Regions from separate parts of the Staphylococcus durrellii genome, predicted to be linked through region 1. Evidence: riboswitches for the same ligand, from Rfam matches in the RefSeq annotation. Region 1 holds a riboswitch; each other region holds the start of a gene.
What was found. A riboswitch is a leader RNA that binds a small molecule or an ion and turns the genes downstream of it on or off. The one in region 1 is predicted to bind S-adenosylmethionine.
Positions count from the first base shown of each region.

Region 2: another riboswitch for S-adenosylmethionine. It lies ahead of ISP02_RS08960 (methionine ABC transporter ATP-binding protein); the one in region 1 lies ahead of metX (homoserine O-acetyltransferase MetX).
Region 3: another riboswitch for S-adenosylmethionine. It lies ahead of metK (methionine adenosyltransferase); the one in region 1 lies ahead of metX (homoserine O-acetyltransferase MetX).

Region 1 covers NZ_JADIIO010000001.1:14,271-20,930, forward strand. Annotated here, with positions in the region: gene ISP02_RS00055 (AzlC family ABC transporter permease) at 43-738, shown strand; gene ISP02_RS00060 (AzlD domain-containing protein) at 735-1,064, shown strand; SAM riboswitch class I at 1,168-1,268, shown strand; gene metX (homoserine O-acetyltransferase MetX) at 1,330-2,298, shown strand; gene ISP02_RS00070 (DUF2232 domain-containing protein) at 2,493-3,404, shown strand; gene ISP02_RS00075 (DHH family phosphoesterase) at 3,420-5,384, shown strand; gene rplI (50S ribosomal protein L9) at 5,384-5,830, shown strand; gene dnaB (replicative DNA helicase) at 5,861-6,660, shown strand, end outside.
Region 2 covers NZ_JADIIO010000001.1:1,864,413-1,871,072, forward strand. Annotated here, with positions in the region: gene sufD (Fe-S cluster assembly protein SufD) at 32-1,339, opposite strand; gene sufC (Fe-S cluster assembly ATPase SufC) at 1,436-2,197, opposite strand; gene ISP02_RS08950 (MetQ/NlpA family ABC transporter substrate-binding protein) at 2,582-3,391, opposite strand; gene ISP02_RS08955 (methionine ABC transporter permease) at 3,410-4,105, opposite strand; gene ISP02_RS08960 (methionine ABC transporter ATP-binding protein) at 4,098-5,123, opposite strand; SAM riboswitch class I at 5,207-5,315, opposite strand; gene ISP02_RS08965 (thioredoxin family protein) at 5,370-5,669, opposite strand; gene ISP02_RS08970 (toprim domain-containing protein) at 5,666-6,058, opposite strand; gene gcvH (glycine cleavage system protein GcvH) at 6,234-6,614, opposite strand.
Region 3 covers NZ_JADIIO010000001.1:1,018,941-1,025,600, forward strand. Annotated here, with positions in the region: gene ytkD (RNA deprotection pyrophosphohydrolase) at 1-318, shown strand, start outside; gene ISP02_RS04985 (alpha/beta hydrolase family protein) at 302-1,096, shown strand; gene pckA (phosphoenolpyruvate carboxykinase (ATP)) at 1,159-2,751, opposite strand; SAM riboswitch class I at 2,905-3,023, shown strand; gene metK (methionine adenosyltransferase) at 3,134-4,330, shown strand; gene ISP02_RS05000 (NERD domain-containing protein) at 4,425-5,333, shown strand; gene ISP02_RS05005 (aldo/keto reductase) at 5,444-6,280, shown strand; gene ISP02_RS05010 (fluoride efflux transporter FluC) at 6,352-6,660, opposite strand, start outside.

The DNA.
Region 1 (6,660 bases):
AGACTATCTATAATATGCATTCAAGAAGAGGGGAGGTAGTGTATGGCTTCACATTTAACTTTTAGGCAAGGTATCAAGGAATGTGTGCCTACATTATTAGGTTATGCTGGTGTGGGACTTTCTTTCGGTATTGTTGCAGTAGCATCAAAATTTAGTCTTCTTGAAATTATTTTATTATGCTTACTCGTTTATGCTGGGGCAGCACAATTTATCATTTGTAGTTTAGTTATTGCCGGTACGCCTATAACTGCAATAGTACTAACTACTTTTATCGTTAATTCTAGGATGTTCTTATTAAGTATGAGTTTGGCACCTAGATATAAAGATTACGGTTGGCTCAATCGTTTAGGATTAGCGACTTTAGTCACTGATGAAACATTTGGCGTGGCAATAACGCCTCATTTAAAAGGGGAGCAAATAAACGATCGTTGGTTACATGGACTAAACTTAACGGCATATATATTTTGGACAATTTCGTGCATTGTAGGAGCGGTATTCGGGAAGTATATTCAAAACCCTGATGCCCTAGGTTTAGATTTTGCTATTACAGGTATGTTTATCTTTTTAGCAATCTCACAATTTGAAACAGTACAGCGTTCTCAAATAACTAAGTACATCGTATTGATTGTATGTGTGATTGTTATGATGTTTTTATTTAGTTTAATTATGCCTACATATGTTGCAATTATTTTATCGTCTGTATTAGCTGCTACGTTAGGGGTGGTGATCACCAAATGAGCACATCAATACATATGTTACTTATTATCGTTTTGTGTGGCGTAGTTACTTGGTTAACACGAGTCATTCCTTTTATGTTAATTACACGTGTTCACTTATCTGATAAGGTCGTACAGTGGTTATCTTTCATACCGATTACGTTGTTTACAGCGTTAATTATCGATGGTGTAATCGAGCAACATAGTGGTAAATTCGGATATACAATTAATGTACCGTTTCTAGTAACAATCATACCAACGGTGATTGTGGCTTTTATCTCCAGAAGCCTCACAATAACAATTGTTGCCGGTATTTTTATTATGGCGATCATACGTTTATTATTTTAAGCATTGAAGTAGTAAGCGTAATTCGTTAGAATAAAACTAATTAGAAAATTTTGACACTTATAAACAAAAGAATTCAACAAATACAATTTATAAATTAAATCAAATCTTATTTTGAGAAGCTAAGGGATTTGGCCCGTAGATGCTTCAGCAACCGACTATAATGGCACGGTGCTAAAACCAACGATGATATTCGAATGATAAGTAAATCTTTAACCTTCTTACTTATATCGGGTAAGGGGTTTTTTAAGTTAGTAGGAGGTCGAACATGACAAATTACACTGTGGATACGTTAAAATTAGGACCATTTGAAACAGAATCAGGAGAAACAATTTCAAATTTAAAATTACGCTATGAACATGTAGGTTTCAAAGGGCAACCGCTTGTATTAGTGTGTCATGCTTTGACAGGCAACCATGTAACATACGGCACAGACGAAGATCACGGTTGGTGGCGCGAAATTATTGATGGTGGTTATGTGCCGATTAATGATTATCAATTTTTGACATTTAACGTTATAGGTAGTCCTTTTGGCTCAAGTTCTGCATTAATAGATGATGATTTTCCTTCTAAACTTACATTAAGAGACGTAGTACGTGCGCTAGAATTAGGTATCCAGGCGTTAGGATACACGCACATAGATATATTAATCGGGGGTTCTCTCGGTGGTATGCAAGCACTGGAGTTATTATATAATAGAAAATTTGATGTTAAGAAGGCAGTTATACTTGCTGCTACAGATAAGACTTCTTCTTATAGCCGTGCCTTCAATGAAATTGCTCGACAATCTATTCAACTAGCTGGGAAAGAGGGCATGAGTATTGCGCGACAGTTAGGATTTTTAACTTATCGTTCATCGAAAAGTTACGATAAACGATTTTCACCAGATCAAGTCGTTGCATATCAACGTCATCAAGGCGATAAATTTAAAGAAAACTTCAATAAGAATTGTTATTTAACACTGCTGGATGTCTTGGACAGCCACGATATTGATAGGGGTCGCACTGATGTTAATGAAGTATTCAAATCTTTAGACACTAAAGTATTAACGATGGGCTTTACTGATGATTTACTATATCCAGACGATTTAGTACGTGCAGTAGGTGAACGTTTTAAATACCATCGCCATTTCTTTGTTCCTGATAATGTAGGGCATGATGGATTCTTACTTAACTTTAATGATTGGGCACCAAATTTATATCATTTCCTGAAAGTATCGCAGTTTAAACGTAAATAAGATTAATAAATATAGCTCTAAATTTACGGTCAAATGTAGATTTAGAGTTTTTTAAGTGCGTATTAATCCAGACGTAACTTATCCTTAAGTCACTTTAAAAGGTGAAGCCTTCGTTTGAAGACATCAATAATTGTATAAAATTTCTAAAGAGGTTAGAATAGTAATACAGTCAAAAAGTATGGGAGTGGCAAAATTTGTTTTCAAAAATTAAACCTAAAGCTACTATTTTGAGTATTATCTCACTCATTATTGTTGCTTTAGCCTTACATATATTACCGCCACTTGGTTTTGTATTATGTTTGTTTGCGACAATACCAGGCGTAGTCCTATGGCACAAATCTAAAGAATCATTTGGATTGGCCGCTGTAGTAACAGTAATTTTAACCACATTGTTAGGTAATATATTCGTATTAAGCGCGATGGTCTTAATACTAATTATTAGTTTTTTAGTAGGCCAATTATTAAAAGAACGTACATCTAAAGAACGTATTTTATACGTAACGACAACATTCGTCAGTATTATTTCATTAATCGCTTTTATGCTTTTGCAAGCGTTTAATAAAATACCGACAGTGAACACTTTAATGAAACCACTGAAAACTCAAATGTTACAAACAATGGAGCAAAGTGGTGTACAGAATGGCTACGAAAATACAATAGGAGAAGGCTTCCGTCAATTAGCGGTTCAACTACCGAGCTACGTTATTATAACGATATTTCTACTTATTTTAATTAATCTAATTGTTACATTTCCGATATTACGCAAATTCAAAGTAGCTACACCAGTATTCAAGCCCTTATTTGCTTGGCAAATGAATAAAATTTTACTTATTCTATACGTGATTACACTGTTATGTGTTATGTTTGCGTCTAAAGCGGGTACTTTCCAAAGTATCGTATTGAATTTTGAAATTGTGTTATCATTATGTATGTATTTACAAGGGTTAAGTTTAATACATTTCTTTGGGAAAGCGAAGGCAATGCCTAGAGCTTTAATCCTCGTTTTAATGGTTATAGGGACAATTATAACGCCATTTACACATATTGTAGTTTTAATAGGGTTTATTGATTTAGCATTTAATTTAAAAGGTATCATTAAAAAATAATGTGAGGTGGACAAAATGAACCGTCAATCCACTAAAAAAGCATTAGTTTTACCATTTATCATTATGGCAATTACGGCACTTGTTTTAGTCGCGGTATGGTTTATTTTTAATCAACTCATTGCCGGTATCGCTACTGCAATTTTGATAGTCGTAATTATTATTGCTGCTCTAATGGTAAGGCAAGCTTTGCAAAAGATGGACAACTATGTTGATAATTTGAGCGGACACATATCGGCCGGTAGTAATCGGGCAATTAAAAATTTACCTATTGGTATGGTAGTCATTGATGAAAATGAAAATATTGAATGGATGAACCAATTCATGTCTGAACGTTTGGATCGTAATGTAATTTCAGATCCAGTAAATGAAGTTTATCCTAATATATTGAAGCAATTAGAAAAAACTGAAGAAATTGATATAGAGGATAGAAATTATCACTATCGCGTTAGATATTCTGAAAATGAACATATTTTATATTTCTTTGATATAACTGAAGAAGTTCGTATTAATGAGTTATATAATGAATCAAAACCAATCATCGCCACGTTATTTTTAGATAACTACGATGAAATCACTCAAAATATGAACGATACTCAGCGTTCGGAAATTAATTCTATGGTAACACGAGTAATCAGTCGTTGGGCAACTGAATACGACATTTACTTTAAGCGTTACAGTACTGATCAATTCGTTGCATATTTAAATCAACACATATTAGATGAAATTGAAGATTCAAACTTTAATATTTTAAGTCAGTTAAGAGAAAAAAGTGTTGGTTATAGAGCACAACTTACATTAAGTATTGGCGTCGGTGAGGGTTCTGATAGTCTTATCGACCTTGGTGAACTATCTCAATCTGGTCTAGATTTAGCTTTAGGTCGTGGTGGTGACCAAGTAGCGATTAAAAACCAAAACGGTAACGTACGTTTTTATGGCGGTAAGACTGACCCAATGGAAAAACGTACACGTGTTAGAGCACGCGTAATATCACATGCACTTAAGGATATCCTTATGGAAGGCGATAAAGTTATTATTATGGGACATAAACGTCCTGATTTAGATGCTATTGGTGCAGCTATTGGGGTGTCACGCTTTGCGATGATGAACAATTTGGATGCACATATTGTATTAAATGATTCAGATATCGATCCAACACTACGCCGTGTAATGGATTCTATCGATGAAAAACCTGAACTCAAAGAACGCTTTATTTCTTCTGAAGAAGCATGGGATAATATGACCTCAAGGACGACTGTTGTCATTGTCGATACACATAAACCTGAAATGGTTATAGATGAAGACATTTTAAACAAAGCAAATAGAAAAGTAGTTATTGATCACCATAGACGTGGGGAAAGCTTTGTTTCTAGTCCATTACTCGTTTACATGGAACCATATGCTAGTTCGACAGCAGAACTTGTTACAGAACTATTAGAATATCAACCAACGGAACAACGTTTAACACGTTTAGAATCAACAGTAATGTTCGCAGGTATTATTGTCGATACGCGTAACTTTACTTTACGTACTGGTTCCAGAACATTTGATGCAGCAAGTTATTTACGTGCGCATGGTGCTGACACAATTTTAACGCAGCACTTCTTGAAAGATGATATCGATACGTATATTAATCGGACAGAATTAATTCGTACGGTCGAATTACAAGATAACGGTGTCGCCATTGCTCATGGTCCAGACGATAAAATATACCATCCCGTTACGGTTGCACAAGCTGCGGATGAGTTGTTAAGTTTAGATGGTGTAGAGGCATCTTATGTGGTTGCTAGAAGAGAAGATTCTCTAGTAGGTATGTCTGCCCGCTCACTTGGTGCGATTAACGTACAATTAACAATGGAAGCGCTCGGCGGTGGAGGCCATTTAACAAATGCTGCCACTCAACTTAAAGATGTGACCGTTGAAGAAGCGATTGAACAATTACAACAAGCAATAACAGAACAAATGAGTAGGAGTGAAAATTGATGAAAGTAATATTCACACAAAACGTTAAAGGTAAAGGTAATAAAGGCGAAATCAAAGACGTACCAGTAGGTTATGCAAATAACTACCTTATAAAAAATAAGTTAGCTGTCGAAGCAACACCAGGTAACCTTAAGCAATTAGAACAACAAGAAAAAGCAGCTAAAGCAGAACGTCAAAAAGAAATTGATGAAGCGACTCAACTTAAATCAAAATTAGCTGACCTTGAAGTGGAAGTCTCAGCTAAAACTGGTGAAGGTGGTAAATTATTCGGTTCTGTTAGCACGAAGCAAATTGCACAAGCTTTGCAAGAGCAACATGACATTAAAATTGATAAACGTAAAATGGATTTACCAAGTGGTATCCATGCATTGGGTTATACAAATGTGCCGGTTAAATTAGATAAAGAAGTTGAAGGTACTATTCGTGTACACACAATCGAACAATAATTATGGATTGAAATATGAGGTGTAGTCGACATGGATGGAATGTATGAACAAAATCAAATGCCCCATAGTAATGAGGCTGAACAATCTGTCTTAGGTGCCATTATCATTGATCCGGAATTAGTAAACTCAACTCAGGAAGTATTACTTCCTGAGTCATTTTATAGGGGCGCACATCAACATATCTTCCGTGCAATGATGAATTTAAATGAAGATAATAATGAAATTGATGTTGTTACTATAATGGATCAGCTGTCACAAGAAGGACGCTTGAGTGAAGCGGGTGGTCCTCAATACTTAGCAGAATTAACTAATAATGTGCCAACAACACGAAATGTGCAATATTATACGGATATTGTTTTTAAGCATGCCTTAAAACGTAAACTAATACAGGCAGCAGATAGTATTGCAAACGATGGTTATAATGATGAACTTGAACTAGATACAATTCTTAACGATGCTGAACGTCGTATTCTTGAACTATCTTCTACACGTGAAAGTGATGGATTTAAAGATATTCGTGACGTGTTAGGCGATGTATATGAAAATGCAGAATTGCTCGATCAGAATAGCGGTCAAACGCCAGGTATTCCTACTGGTTATCGTGATTTAGACCAGATGACGGCAGGTTTTAACCGTAACGATTTAATCATTTTAGCGGCGCGTCCTTCTGTTGGTAAGACTGCCTTCGCTCTTAATATCGCGCAAAAAGTTGCGACACACGAAGATCACTTTTCGGTTGGTATCTTCTCCCTCGAGATGGGTGCAGACCAACTAGCGACACGTATGATTTGTAGTTCGGGTAATGTGGATTCTAACCGTCTGCGTACTGG
Region 2 (6,660 bases), 1.9 Mb from region 1:
CTTTATCATAAGGTGACTGTGCTAAGGCTTATTACTTGTTTACTTTAAGTTCGATTACTTCACGTAACTGACGTTTAACATCTTCAATAGGTAATTCTCTTACAACAGGATCTAAGAAACCATGAATAACTAGTCGTTCAGCTTCTCTTTGTGAGATGCCACGGCTCATCAGATAATAAAGTTGTTCTGGGTCAACACGACCAACAGATGCAGCATGTCCTGCTTCAACATCATCTTCATCGATTAGTAAGATTGGATTGGCATCTCCACGTGCATTTTCAGACAACATTAAGACACGTGATTCTTGGTTAGCATTTGATTTCGTTCCACCATGCTTGATGTAGCCAATACCATTAAATACTGATGATGCACTTTCAAGCATAACACCATGTTTCAAAATGTAACCGTCTGTTTCTTTGCCGTATTGAACAATTTTAGATGTTAGGTTTACTTTCTGATCACCAGTTCCTACTACAACGGATTTCAATTCACTAGTAGAACGATCACCTACTAAGTTAGTGGTATTATCAATGATCTGACTACCTTCATTCATTAACCCTAACGCCCAGTTGATTGTAGCATCTGCATCTGCAGTACCTCTGCGAATAATATGTCCAGTAAATCCTTTATCTAAATAGTCAACTGACCCATAAGTAATATTTGAATTAGGTCCAGCAATTACTTCTGACACAATATTAAGTTGATTTCCTTCACCATTTGCATTTGAAAGATAGTTTTCAACGTAAGTTACTTCTGCGCTTTGCTCAGCAGCTATAATTACATGATTATAAAAACTAGTGTTCTCATCGTCATGTAATACTACATATTGAACAGGGTGTTCTACGACTACGTTTTTAGGAACATAAACGAACACGCCGCCATTCATTAATGCAGTGTGTAATGCAGTTATACGGTGTTCATCAACAGAAACCGCATCTTTCATATAATATTTTTGTACTAAGTCCGGGTGGTTAATTAAAGCTTCTGATAAGCCTTCTATAATTACGCCATCCTTTTTAGCTGATTGAGAAACACGTGTAAAAGCTAAAGAGTTATTGTGTTGAATAATCAAATTTTCTGATTTATCGACGTCAATAATTGCTTTTACTTCTTGAGGTAATGTATCTAAGTCATCGTATACGTTACCTGTTGTTTCAAGTTGTTTAAATGAGTCAAAATCCCATCTATTTATTTTAGTTTTGTCTGGTTTTGGCATTTCTAAAGTTTCTGTTAATTTTAACGCTTCTCTACGTAATTCCGTCATCCAAGAAGGTTCATTATGGGCTTGTGAATATTCAACAAGTTGCGCTTCAGAAATGTTTAAAGTTTCAGTCGTCATACTATTTTCCTCCCATTAAGATGATTAATTGTTGCCTTTATTTGGATAAACCAGCTATTCATTAGCTCATTCATACAAATTAATATGAGTTGAGACTTATTCTGTAGCACCGAACTCTTCTTTAACCCATTCGTAACCCTCTTCTTCTAAACGTTTAGCTAATTCAGGTCCGCCTGATTTCACAACCTTACCACCATACATAACGTGTACTTTATCTGGTGTAATGTAGTTTAATAGACGTTGATAGTGAGTAATGATTAATGAACCAAACTCATCTCCACGCATTTCATTAATACCTTTAGAAACAACTTTCAACGCATCGATATCTAAACCAGAGTCGATTTCGTCTAGGATTGCAAATTTAGGTTCTAACATTAATAATTGAAGTATTTCGTTACGCTTTTTCTCCCCGCCAGAGAAACCTTCGTTTAAATAACGTTGAGCCATATCTTGCTCAATATCTAACAAATCCATTTCTTTATCTAATTGTTTAATAAATTGCATTAAGTTGATTTCTTGTCCTTCTTCTCGTTTAGCATTAATAGCAGAACGCATGAAGTCAGCATTAGTAACACCTGTAATTTCTGAAGGATATTGCATAGCTAAGAACAAACCAGCTTTTGCACGTTCGTCAACTTCAAGTTCTAAAATGTTCACGCCGTCTAAAATAACTTCACCTTTAGTTACTTCAAAACTTGGATGGCCCATAATTGCAGATGATAATGTTGATTTACCAGTACCATTTGGTCCCATGATGGCATGAATCTCACCAGTATTAATTGTTAAATTAACACCTTTTAAAATTTCTTTATCTTCAATAGACACATGTAGGTCTTTGATCTCTAATGTTGATGGCATACATATTCCCTCCGTAATAAATAATATGTTTTCCTTACTAGTTTATAATAATTTTAATCTACAGTCAAAAAACTGCAAACGCATTACATCATCTAATTATAACGTACTTACTAGCTAATATAAACCTTTCGACGTAGTATTTTATAATAATTATTATAATACAACGATTTTTATTAAGCCTTACTTTACTGAAAGTAACTGATAATGTTTTTACACCTGTTCTCAATGACTATACTTTATATTTTTTCTATCTTTCACGTATGAAAATCAAATAACAAGAGTCACTTTATATTTCTTATTCAATTTCAATTTTCGATTTTTTCCTAGCTTAAATTATTATAAAACACTCCCAATTTCACAAATAAGGGAGTGTTTACGACTTTGTTATTTAGATGGTACTACTGCACCATCATATTTTTTGTTAATGTACTCTTTAATTTTCTTAGAGTGCAGTACTTCCATTAAAGCTTTCACTTTCTTATCATCTTTATGCCCATCTTTAACCGCAATTAAGTTAGCGTATGGATTATCTTCAGCTTTTTCTAAAGCAACTGAATCTTCACGCGGATTTAATTTTTGGTCTATAGCAAAGTTAGAGTTGATAATTACGGCATCTGCTTTTTGGTTTTGATAAATCTTAGGTAAATATTCAGCTGATTGCTTATTGTTGAATTTAATATCTTTTTTATTTTCTACGATATCACTAAATTTTGCGTCTTCAATTTTAACGCCTTTTTTAACTTTTACTAAACCGGCATCTTGGAAGAATTTGATAAAACGTCCTTCTTCAGCTGGGTTGTTTGATACGTAAACTGTTGCACCTTTAGGTAAATCTTTTAAACTCTTATATTTTTTAGAATATACAGCCATTGGTTCCAAATGAACATCACCTGCTGATTCAATTTTATAATGTTTATCTTTTTTCTCAGTATTTAAATATGGTGTGTGTTGGAAATAGTTAGCATCAATTTCGCCTTTATCTAACAATTTATTAGGCGTCGTGTAATCATTAATGGTTTTGATTTGTAAATCGTAACCTTTATCTTTTAATAACGGCTTAGCTTTTTCTAAAATTTCAGCATGTGGTGAAGGTGAAGCCCCTACTGTTATTTTTTTGTCGTCTCCGCCTTTGCCACAGGCGGCTAAAACAACTGCTAATAGTGAAACTAATACTAAACTTAAAATTTTTTTCATGTTAAGTCCCCTTTCATTTTATCTTTTATCAATTTTATTTGTAGCCCAATCACCAATGTATTGGATAATAAATACTATAATTAAAATTAAGATTGTCGAAACTAAGATGACATCATTTTGGTTACGTGTGAATCCTGTCAAGTATGCTAGGTTTCCTAAACCACCAGCACCTATAACACCTGCTATTGCAGTAGAACCAACTAAAGCAATTGCAGTAACTGTAATACCTGAAACTAGAGCAGGCATTGCTTCTGGTAGTAATACCTTTCTTACAATGGTCCAAGTGTTAGCACCCATAGACCATGACGCTTCAATAACTCCTTTATCAATTTCTTTAAATGCTATTTCTACTAATCTAGCATAGAAAGGTGCGGAGCCTATAATTAGTGCTGGCAGTGCACCGGTCGGACCACTTATCGTACCTAAAACTATGCTTGTGAACGGAATCAATAACAAAATCAAGATAATAAATGGAATAGCTCTAAATAGATTCACAACAAATGATACTATTGAATAAAAAACATGCGCGACCTTAGATTTGCTTCTTGCAGTTAGAAACAATAATACACCTAATATAATACCGAAAACAAAGGCGAAAATTGTCGAAATCACCGTCATATAAAGTGTTTCATATGTTGCTTGCCAAACTTCAGGCCATTGGATATTTGGCATGGTTACCATTTCTTGCAAAATTTCTCCAAATGACTTACCCATGTTTTAACACCTCCACTGACACTTGTTGAGACTCTAAGTTATCTTTGAAAGCGTCGAATTGTTCATTACCAATATTAGGTAAGTGTAATACTAGAAATCCAATTGACCCATTTTTACTATTTTTAATATTGGCTTCTAAAATATTCACATCAATGTTATGTGTCTTAGTTATATATGAAACTATTGGCTCAGTCGTGTTATTGCCAACAAAATTCAATCTAACTATGTAGTCACCTGGTTTCAAAGCATCCAAATCTTCGATAGACTCATCAAAGTCATCATTCAAATCGTCTTTTACAAAGCGTTTTGTTACTTGGTGTTTAGGATGTTCAAATACATCATTAACAGTACCTTGCTCAATCACTCGACCGCTTTCCATCACTGCAACCTCATCACAAATCCGGCGTATGACATGCATTTCGTGAGTGATTATTACAATAGTTATATTGCTTTGTTCTTTTATTTTTAACAAAAGATCAAGAATTTCGTCTGTCGTTTGAGGGTCTAATGCACTTGTTGCCTCATCACAAAGTAACACTGTTGGTTCGTTTGCAAGGGCTCGCGCAATACCAACACGTTGCTTTTGTCCTCCAGACAGCTGTGAAGGATACGCATTTTCTCTTCCTTGTAAACCTACAAGTTCAATAAGTTCTAACGCTCTTTCCTTAGCTTGCTGCCGCGATACACCAGCAATTTCTAACGGGAACGTAATATTATTTAATACAGTCCTAGACCATAATAAATTGAAGTGTTGAAATATCATGCTTACTTTTTGGCGCTTTTGACGTAATGCCGACTTAGACAACTGTCCAATGTTGTCTCCATCAATAATGACATCACCTGACGTAGGTTGTTCTAAATTGTTTAAAAGTCTCACTAAAGTACTTTTTCCAGCTCCTGAAAAACCAATCACGCCAAAAATTGAGCCAGTTTCTATGTTTAAATCAACATGATCGACAGCAAGGACTTCTTGCTTTTTCGTCTTATAACGTTTGACGATTTGATTTAACTCAATCATTGTGATTGCCTCCTTGTATTGCTCAATAAACTAAAAAATGCTTCCCCTATCTTATCCAGAATAGAGAAAGCAATATATACCCTCTCTCATCTTTTAAAGTTGGTTAAACTTTATGTGAATTGGCACCATTTCTATTAATTAGACGGTTGCCGGGCTTCATAGGGCACATCCCTCCACCTCTCTCGATAAGAGTTACATGATTTAATTATTTTTTATCCTACCATTACACTAATGATTCGTCAATTATTATTTTAAATTTTCTAACAAATAAGGAACAGACTGAAATGCATATAGTCTTTTTTGTTCAGTACTTTTAGACATGACCATCAAAACAGGTACAGATTGTATTTCATGTTGCTGACTAAAATCAGGATGCAAATTCAAGTCAAGTTTAGTTATTGGTAATTTTAAAATGTCATTTGCTATATCTAGCATTCTTTCAGAAACCTTACACGTCCCACATGTAGGCGTATAACCAAATATTAAATGTTTTTCCTCATTGAAATGTTCTTCTACATTTGCTCGTTCTTCTCTTGTTACGTTCATGTTATCAAACTTACCCTTTCAGCTATATTATCTAATTGTTCTTTATCTATTTGCTCTTCATCTTTAACTAAAAATCCATTTTTCTCAAGCAGTCTAGATAAATAATGTTTTGGACAGCGTGCTACTTCACAGTATTGTTTATCTACACGAATATGTTTACTTTCGCTTAAATACCTTTTAAACCAACCCCGAATTTTCTCGCCCTCATCGTCTGAGTCTACAAGGATAAATACTTGTTCATCATAAAGTGTTTCTAGCATATTATCAATTTTATCAATACTCATCGTACCATTAGTACAAATGATTTGTACTGGTTCATCAATCACTTTTTTCACTTGTACTTTATCGGTTTTACCTTCGACAACAATTACTTTATTTAATATGGTCATGATATCCACCTTCTTAAAGTCGATTGTCTATATTCTATTATACTATTCCACGGTTTATTAATTCATTAAACATTTATGTTTATCAAGTGACTAAAACTATATTTAATTAACTATTCTCTATCTAATAGATAATAAAAACTCCAAGATATAAATATCATGGAGTTAATCATTTTAATTATTCACCTATCATTTCTGAATATTGCTCAGCAGATAATAAGTTGTCTAATTGACTTTCGTCAGTAATTTCTATTTTAACCATCCATGCTTTTTCGTATGGAGATTCATTAACAAATTCAGGGCTATCTTCTAATTCTTCATTAGATTCCAAGACTTTGCCTGAAAGAGGTGCATATAGTTCTGATACAGTTTTAACAGATTCAACACTACCAAAAGTATCTCCTTCATTAATTTCATCGTTTACTTCAGGTAATTCAACAAAAACGATATCTCCTAGTTCGTTTTGTGCGTATTCAGTAATACCAATTGTTGCTGTATTATCTTCAATTTTAACCCATTCATGATCCTTAGAATATTTTAACTCACTCGGTACTGCCACAAGTATCCCCTCCTATATGATTTTACACTTTTATGATGCCATATGA
Region 3 (6,660 bases), 1.0 Mb from region 1:
GGTAAAATTGAGCCGAATGAAACATCAATAACAGCTGCACAACGAGAGTTATATGAAGAAACAGGGGCAGTAGTATTAGAATTGCATTATATTGCTCAATATTACGTTCAACGACATGACTTACCGAGCTTTTATAAAGACGTATATGTTGCTAAAGTTGATTATATAGAAACAAAGCAAGATTACTTAGAAACTAAAGGTCCCAAACTTTATCGCGCTGTTACAGATATACCTGAACACCAACAAAGTTTCTTAATTAAAGACACAACAATATTAAAATGTCTGGAACGGGTGATTGAACTTGGATATTATAACTAAAAAGCGTATGCCTATTGATGTTACTTCACATGTTTTTGAAGAAATTACCTATCTCGTTGATGGTTTCAGTGTAAAAGGATTAATGGCTACACCTAAGAGTGAAGTGAAACGAATAGTCATGTATTTGCGCGGTGGAAAAGGACAGGTAGGCAAGGTGAGAGCAGCACGTTTACTACAATTTGCAGACCCAGAGACTTTAGTGATTGCACCATACTATCGTGGTAATAATGGAAGTGAAGGAAAAGACGACTTTTACGGTGATGATTTAAATGATGTAACTGCGTTACTGAAAATATTAAATCAAAGCTATCCTAAAGCGTTCGTTCATATGATTGGTTTTTCACGTGGTGGATTACAAGGCTTATTAACTTTCCAAGACTTACCAGTAAATAGCTTTATTATTTGGGGCGGTGTCTCTGATATACATTTAATGTATAAAGAACGCGTAGACTTAAGAGGCATGATGAGAAGAATGGTGGGTCACCCTAAAAAGGACAAGGGCGCATATGATAAAAGAGATGCCATTAAAAATATAACGGATAATGCGCCACCTATTTTGATTGTACATGGTTACCAAGATAAGCAGGTACATATTCAACAAGCTCAATATTTAGCTCAGTCATTAGCACAAATAGGCGCCGATTATCGCATCGTTTATCAACAAAAAGAGGGACATGTGCCTAGACCTATGGCATTAAAAAAAGTATTAACACAAATTAAACAATGGATGATAGATATCGAAAACAATCAATTAAATTGTGATTATCGTATTGAATAATAAGCTATTAACATAAAACAAGGCTATGAGGTTAATCATAGCCTTGTTTTAATATAAATGTATTATTTTTTGAAGCCGCCTTTTTCGGCAAGTTCAGCTGTCTCTGCGCCAAATTTTTCGAAATTTTGATTGAAACGTTCAATTAAATCTTGAGCTTGTTCTTTATAAGCTTCGCTATCGTTCCAAGCATTCATAGGATTTAAAAGTGTTTGAGGGACACCTTCAACACTTACTGGAATATTTAAGCCAAATATTTCATCTTTAGTATATTCAGCTTCAGTTAATTCTCCCGTAATAGCTTGGTTAACCATTTGACGAGTATAAGATAAACTGATACGACGACCTATGCCATATTTACCGCCAGTCCAACCCGTGTTCACTAAGTAAACATCAACTTCATGTTTGTCTATTAATTCACCTAAAATATCAGAGTAAACTTTTGCATCTAATGGTAAGAAAGGTGAACCGAAACAAGTTGAGAATGATGGTTCAGGTTCAGTAACGCCACGCTCAGTTCCTGCAAGTTTAGCAGTAAAACCACTTAAGAAATGGTACATAGCCTGATCTTTATTTAATTTTGAAATAGGTGGTAGTACACCAAATGCATCTGCTGTTAAGAAAATAATTGTATTAGGATGAGCAGCTTTAGACGGTTTAACGATATTTTCAATATGATCGATTGGATATGCAGCACGTGTGTTTTCAGTATAGTAATTATCATCGAAATCGATGTCACCATCGTTGTCAACTACAACATTTTCCAAAATCGTACCGTATCTAATTGCATCGTATATTTGAGGTTCATTTTTCTTAGAAAGGTTAATTGCTTTAGCGTAACAGCCACCTTCAATATTAAAGATACCGTTGTCATTCCAACCATGCTCGTCATCCCCGATTAATTTACGAGTAGGATCAGCAGATAAAGTTGTTTTACCAGTACCTGATAAACCGAAGAATAATGCTACATCGCCTTTTTCACCCACGTTGGCTGAACAATGCATACTCATAATATTATCTTTAGGTAATAAATAGTTCATTACTGAAAAAATACCTTTTTTCATTTCGCCTGCATATTCAGTTCCACCGATAAGTATGACCTTGTGCTTGAATGAAGTAATAATAAATGTTTCTGAATTCGTACCGTCAACTTCTGGATCAGCTTTAAATCTAGGAGCGGAAACGATAGTGAAGTCTGCTTTGATTTCTTTAGCCTCTTCGCTAGAGCTAGGTTTAATAAACATATTTTGAGCGAATAAATTATGCCAAGATAATTCATTAATGACTGTAAGATTTAATTGTGAATCTTCGTCACTACCAGCGTAACCATTGAAAATGTACAATTCATCACGTTCGTCAAGGTAATCTAAAACTTTGGTATAGAGATTTAAAAACGTTGTTTCATCAATAGGTTGGTTGATATTACCCCAATCGATATCATCTTTATAAGAAGGTTCAGTTACAATAAACTTATCTTTAGGGGAACGTCCAGTGTATTTACCAGTTCTGGCATTTATAGCACCAAGTTCAGTTAGTTCTCCTTCATTTTTTTCCAACATCTTGTAGTATAACTCTGTAGTCGATAATTGAAATAAAGAAGATGTTTTATTAATAATATTTTCCAGTTTACTAGTGTAAGTATACGTATCTATCGCCATACTTAATCCCTCCAACGCTATTTTTATGTAAGCCTTTACATTAAATGAGTATAACATAATCATTATATTATGCCATAAAAATTATTATAAAAAATTAGTTTTTGTAAAATTGACATTATTATGCACTTTAGGTAGTATAGTTACTAACGGATTCTCTTATCCTGAGAGGCGGAGGGACATGGACCCAATGAAGCCCAGCAACCTCTTCTTTATTTATTAAAGAAGGAAGGTGCCAAACCGTTTGCAGACATATATCGTCTGAACGATAAGAGCGAATGGACGTATTGAGCCTTCTCTCTATTTTTGTAGTGATGAAGGCTCTTTTTTTATTAAGCTCACATAAAAGAGAATTTTCGTAATTTAATAACTAAAGGAGCAATTTATGACTTACAATAGAAGATTATTCACTTCAGAATCAGTAACAGAAGGACACCCAGACAAAATTGCGGACCAAGTTTCTGATGCAATTTTAGACGAAATATTAAAAGACGATCCTAACGCAAGAGTTGCTTGTGAGACGACGGTAACAACAGGAATGGCACTTATTTCAGGTGAAATTTCAACAACAACTTATGTTGATATCCCTAAAGTAGTCCGTGAAACGATTAAAAACATAGGCTATACTCGAGCTAAATATGGTTATGATAGTCAAACAATGGCAGTATTAACGGCAATTGATGAACAATCTGCAGATATTGCACAAGGTGTAGACACGGCTTTAGAGTATAGAAATGATATTTCTGAAGAGGAAATTGAAGCTACAGGTGCTGGTGACCAAGGATTAATGTTTGGTTATGCAACAAAAGAAACAGATACTTATATGCCTTTACCTATTTTCTTATCTCACCAATTAGCTAAACGATTGTCTGATGCACGTAAAGACGGTATTATTAAATATTTACGCCCTGATGGTAAAGTCCAAGTAACAGTTGAATATGATGAAAACGATCAGCCTAATCGTATTGACACAATCGTAGTGTCAACTCAACATGCCGATAATATAGAATTATCACAAATTCAAAATGATATTAAAGAACATGTTATTTATCCAACAGTTCCTAAAGCATTACTAGATGAAAATACGAAATTCTACATTAACCCAACAGGTCGCTTTGTTATAGGTGGACCGCAAGGGGATGCTGGTTTAACTGGAAGAAAGATTATCGTTGATACTTATGGAGGATATGCCCGTCATGGTGGTGGCTGCTTTAGTGGTAAAGATCCAACTAAAGTTGATAGATCGGCTGCCTATGCAGCAAGATATGTTGCAAAAAATATCGTAGCTGCTGATTTAGCGGATAAATGTGAAGTTCAATTAGCTTATGCCATTGGTGTTGCTGAGCCAGTATCAATATCTATTGATACTTTTGGCACAGGACAAGTAAGTGAGACTGAGTTAGTTGAAGCAGTAAGAACGCATTTTGATTTAAGACCAGCGGGTATCATCAAAATGCTAGACTTAAAACAACCGATATATAAACAAACTGCTGCTTACGGACATTTTGGACGTACGGATGTATTATTACCCTGGGAAAAATTAGATAAAGTTAACGTCTTAAAAGATGCAGTCAATGTATAATAAATACATTGCAGTTTTATTTGTATTTTTATCGAATGATTAAACAATTTTTAATATAATGAAGAATAATGATATATAAAGGAGCGAAATTGTTATGAATTCATTTGGGCCAATTCAAATCGGTTTGATTGTAGCTATCGTAATAGCAATTATTTGTTTTATTCTGTTTTTAATTGCTTTAAGAAGTAAGAAAAAAGCGCAACAAAAAATAGAAGAACAATACCAATCACAACAACAAAAATTGAATGATGAACACGCAGAGGAATTAGAAAAAGAAAGAATAGAGAATAAAAAGACTGTCACTAAACAACAAGAAGAATATGAGGCTACAGTTAATTCTAAAGACAGAGAAATAGATGCATTAAAATTATTCTCTAAAAATCACAGTGAATATGTCACAGATATGAGACTTATTGGCATTCGTGAACGCTTAGTAAATGAAAAACGTATTCGCCCTGAGGATATGCATATTATGGCTAACATCTTTTTACCAAGAAATGAATTCAACGATGCACAACGTATTAGTCATTTAGTATTGACTCGTACAGGTCTATACCTTATCGATTCACAATTATTAAAAGGTCATGTTTTCAGTGGGATAAGTAGTCAGCAATTTGAAGAGCAACCAATGATGTCTCAAGTATTTGATACGCTTAATTTAGACAAAAATGAACCGCAAACGTTAGTATTAGACCAAAATGATGATAAAAATTCATTATCATTTGTAAATTATTCTAACCACCTAGAAGCAGTTGAAAAATTAGCCGGTGATTTGCAACGACAACTTGACTTGAAATACACACCAACAACTATTTTATACTTTAATCCAAAAAATGAAGGTGCAGTTACCATTTCTAATTATGCACAATCGTCAAGTAGTAAAGTATTAGTAGGGCCAGAACAACTAGATGAGTTCTTCAATAAATTTGTGTTTCACGGTAGAATTCAATATAATGTGGAAGATTTACAGAACATTATGGATAAAATTGAATCATTTAATTAATATTTTAACTGGGCGTCTTGTACGCTCAGTTATTTTTTAAGCATTTTAATATGATATTAAGGCATAATTTATTATGATATTAGTAACTTAACTTGGAAGGAGTTATTATAATGCAAACAACAAAATTTTATAACGGTAATGAAATGCCAGTACTTGGTTTAGGTACGTTTAGAGTTGAAAATAGCGATGAATGTAAAGAGGCTGTTAAACATGCCATCAAAAGTGGTTACAAAAGTATTGATACAGCCATGATTTATGAAAATGAAGATAAAGTAGGAGAAGGTATTGCTGAAGGTTTAGCTGCTACGGGGTTAGATAGAAGTGATTTATTTATTACTTCTAAACTGTGGTTAACCGATTATGGGCGTAACAATGTTCAAGAAGCATATGAAACGAGTCTTAAAAAATTAGGATTAGATTACTTAGATTTATATTTAATGCATTGGCCAGGAACTGATGAAGCCTTAATGATTGATACATGGAAAGGCATGGAAGATTTATATAAAGAGGACAAAGTGAAAAACATTGGCGTTAGTAACTTCACATCTCAGCATTTAGAAGCACTATTAGCACAAGTGTCTATCAAACCAGTAATTAATCAGGTAGAATTTCATCCATACTTGACTCAAGATGAGTTACGTAGATATTTAGAAGTTCAAGGTATAGTGGCAGAATCTTGGTCACCCTTAATGAATGCTCAAATTTTAGATGATGAAGTGGTAAAAGAAGTGGCTAAAGAAGTAGGTAAAACACCAGCTCAAGTTATTATTCGTTGGAATGTCCAAAATGATGTAGTCGTGATTCCTAAATCAGTGACTCCTTCTAGAATAGAAGAAAACTTAGATGTATTCGATTTTCAACTTAATGATGATCACATTAATAAATTAAATAAATTAAACGAAGATAAACGTATCGGTCCTAACCCTAGCGAATTTTCTGGGCACTAAAATTAATAGTTGTAAATAAAAAAGCTAGTAACTATAGCGTATAAATCATACGTTATTAGTTTACTAGCTTTTTAAAATAAGTTGTAACCTATTAAGCAGCATATAAAACAACCACCATATTGTAATATTGAATAACTAATAAATAATGGTAAATTAATTTCCGATTCAATCATTTTAACAAGCTCAGATATTAATGTAGAAAAAGTGGTTAATCCTCCTAAAATACCTGTAACTAAAAAAGTGTTGAACCAAGCATTATACATAGAATGACTTAAAATAATGCCAATAAACAAACTGCCAAGTATATTAACAAGAAAAGTCGCTATTGGAAAAGGGCCTTGAAACTTGTTGACACATATTTCAGTTATCCCACCACGAAT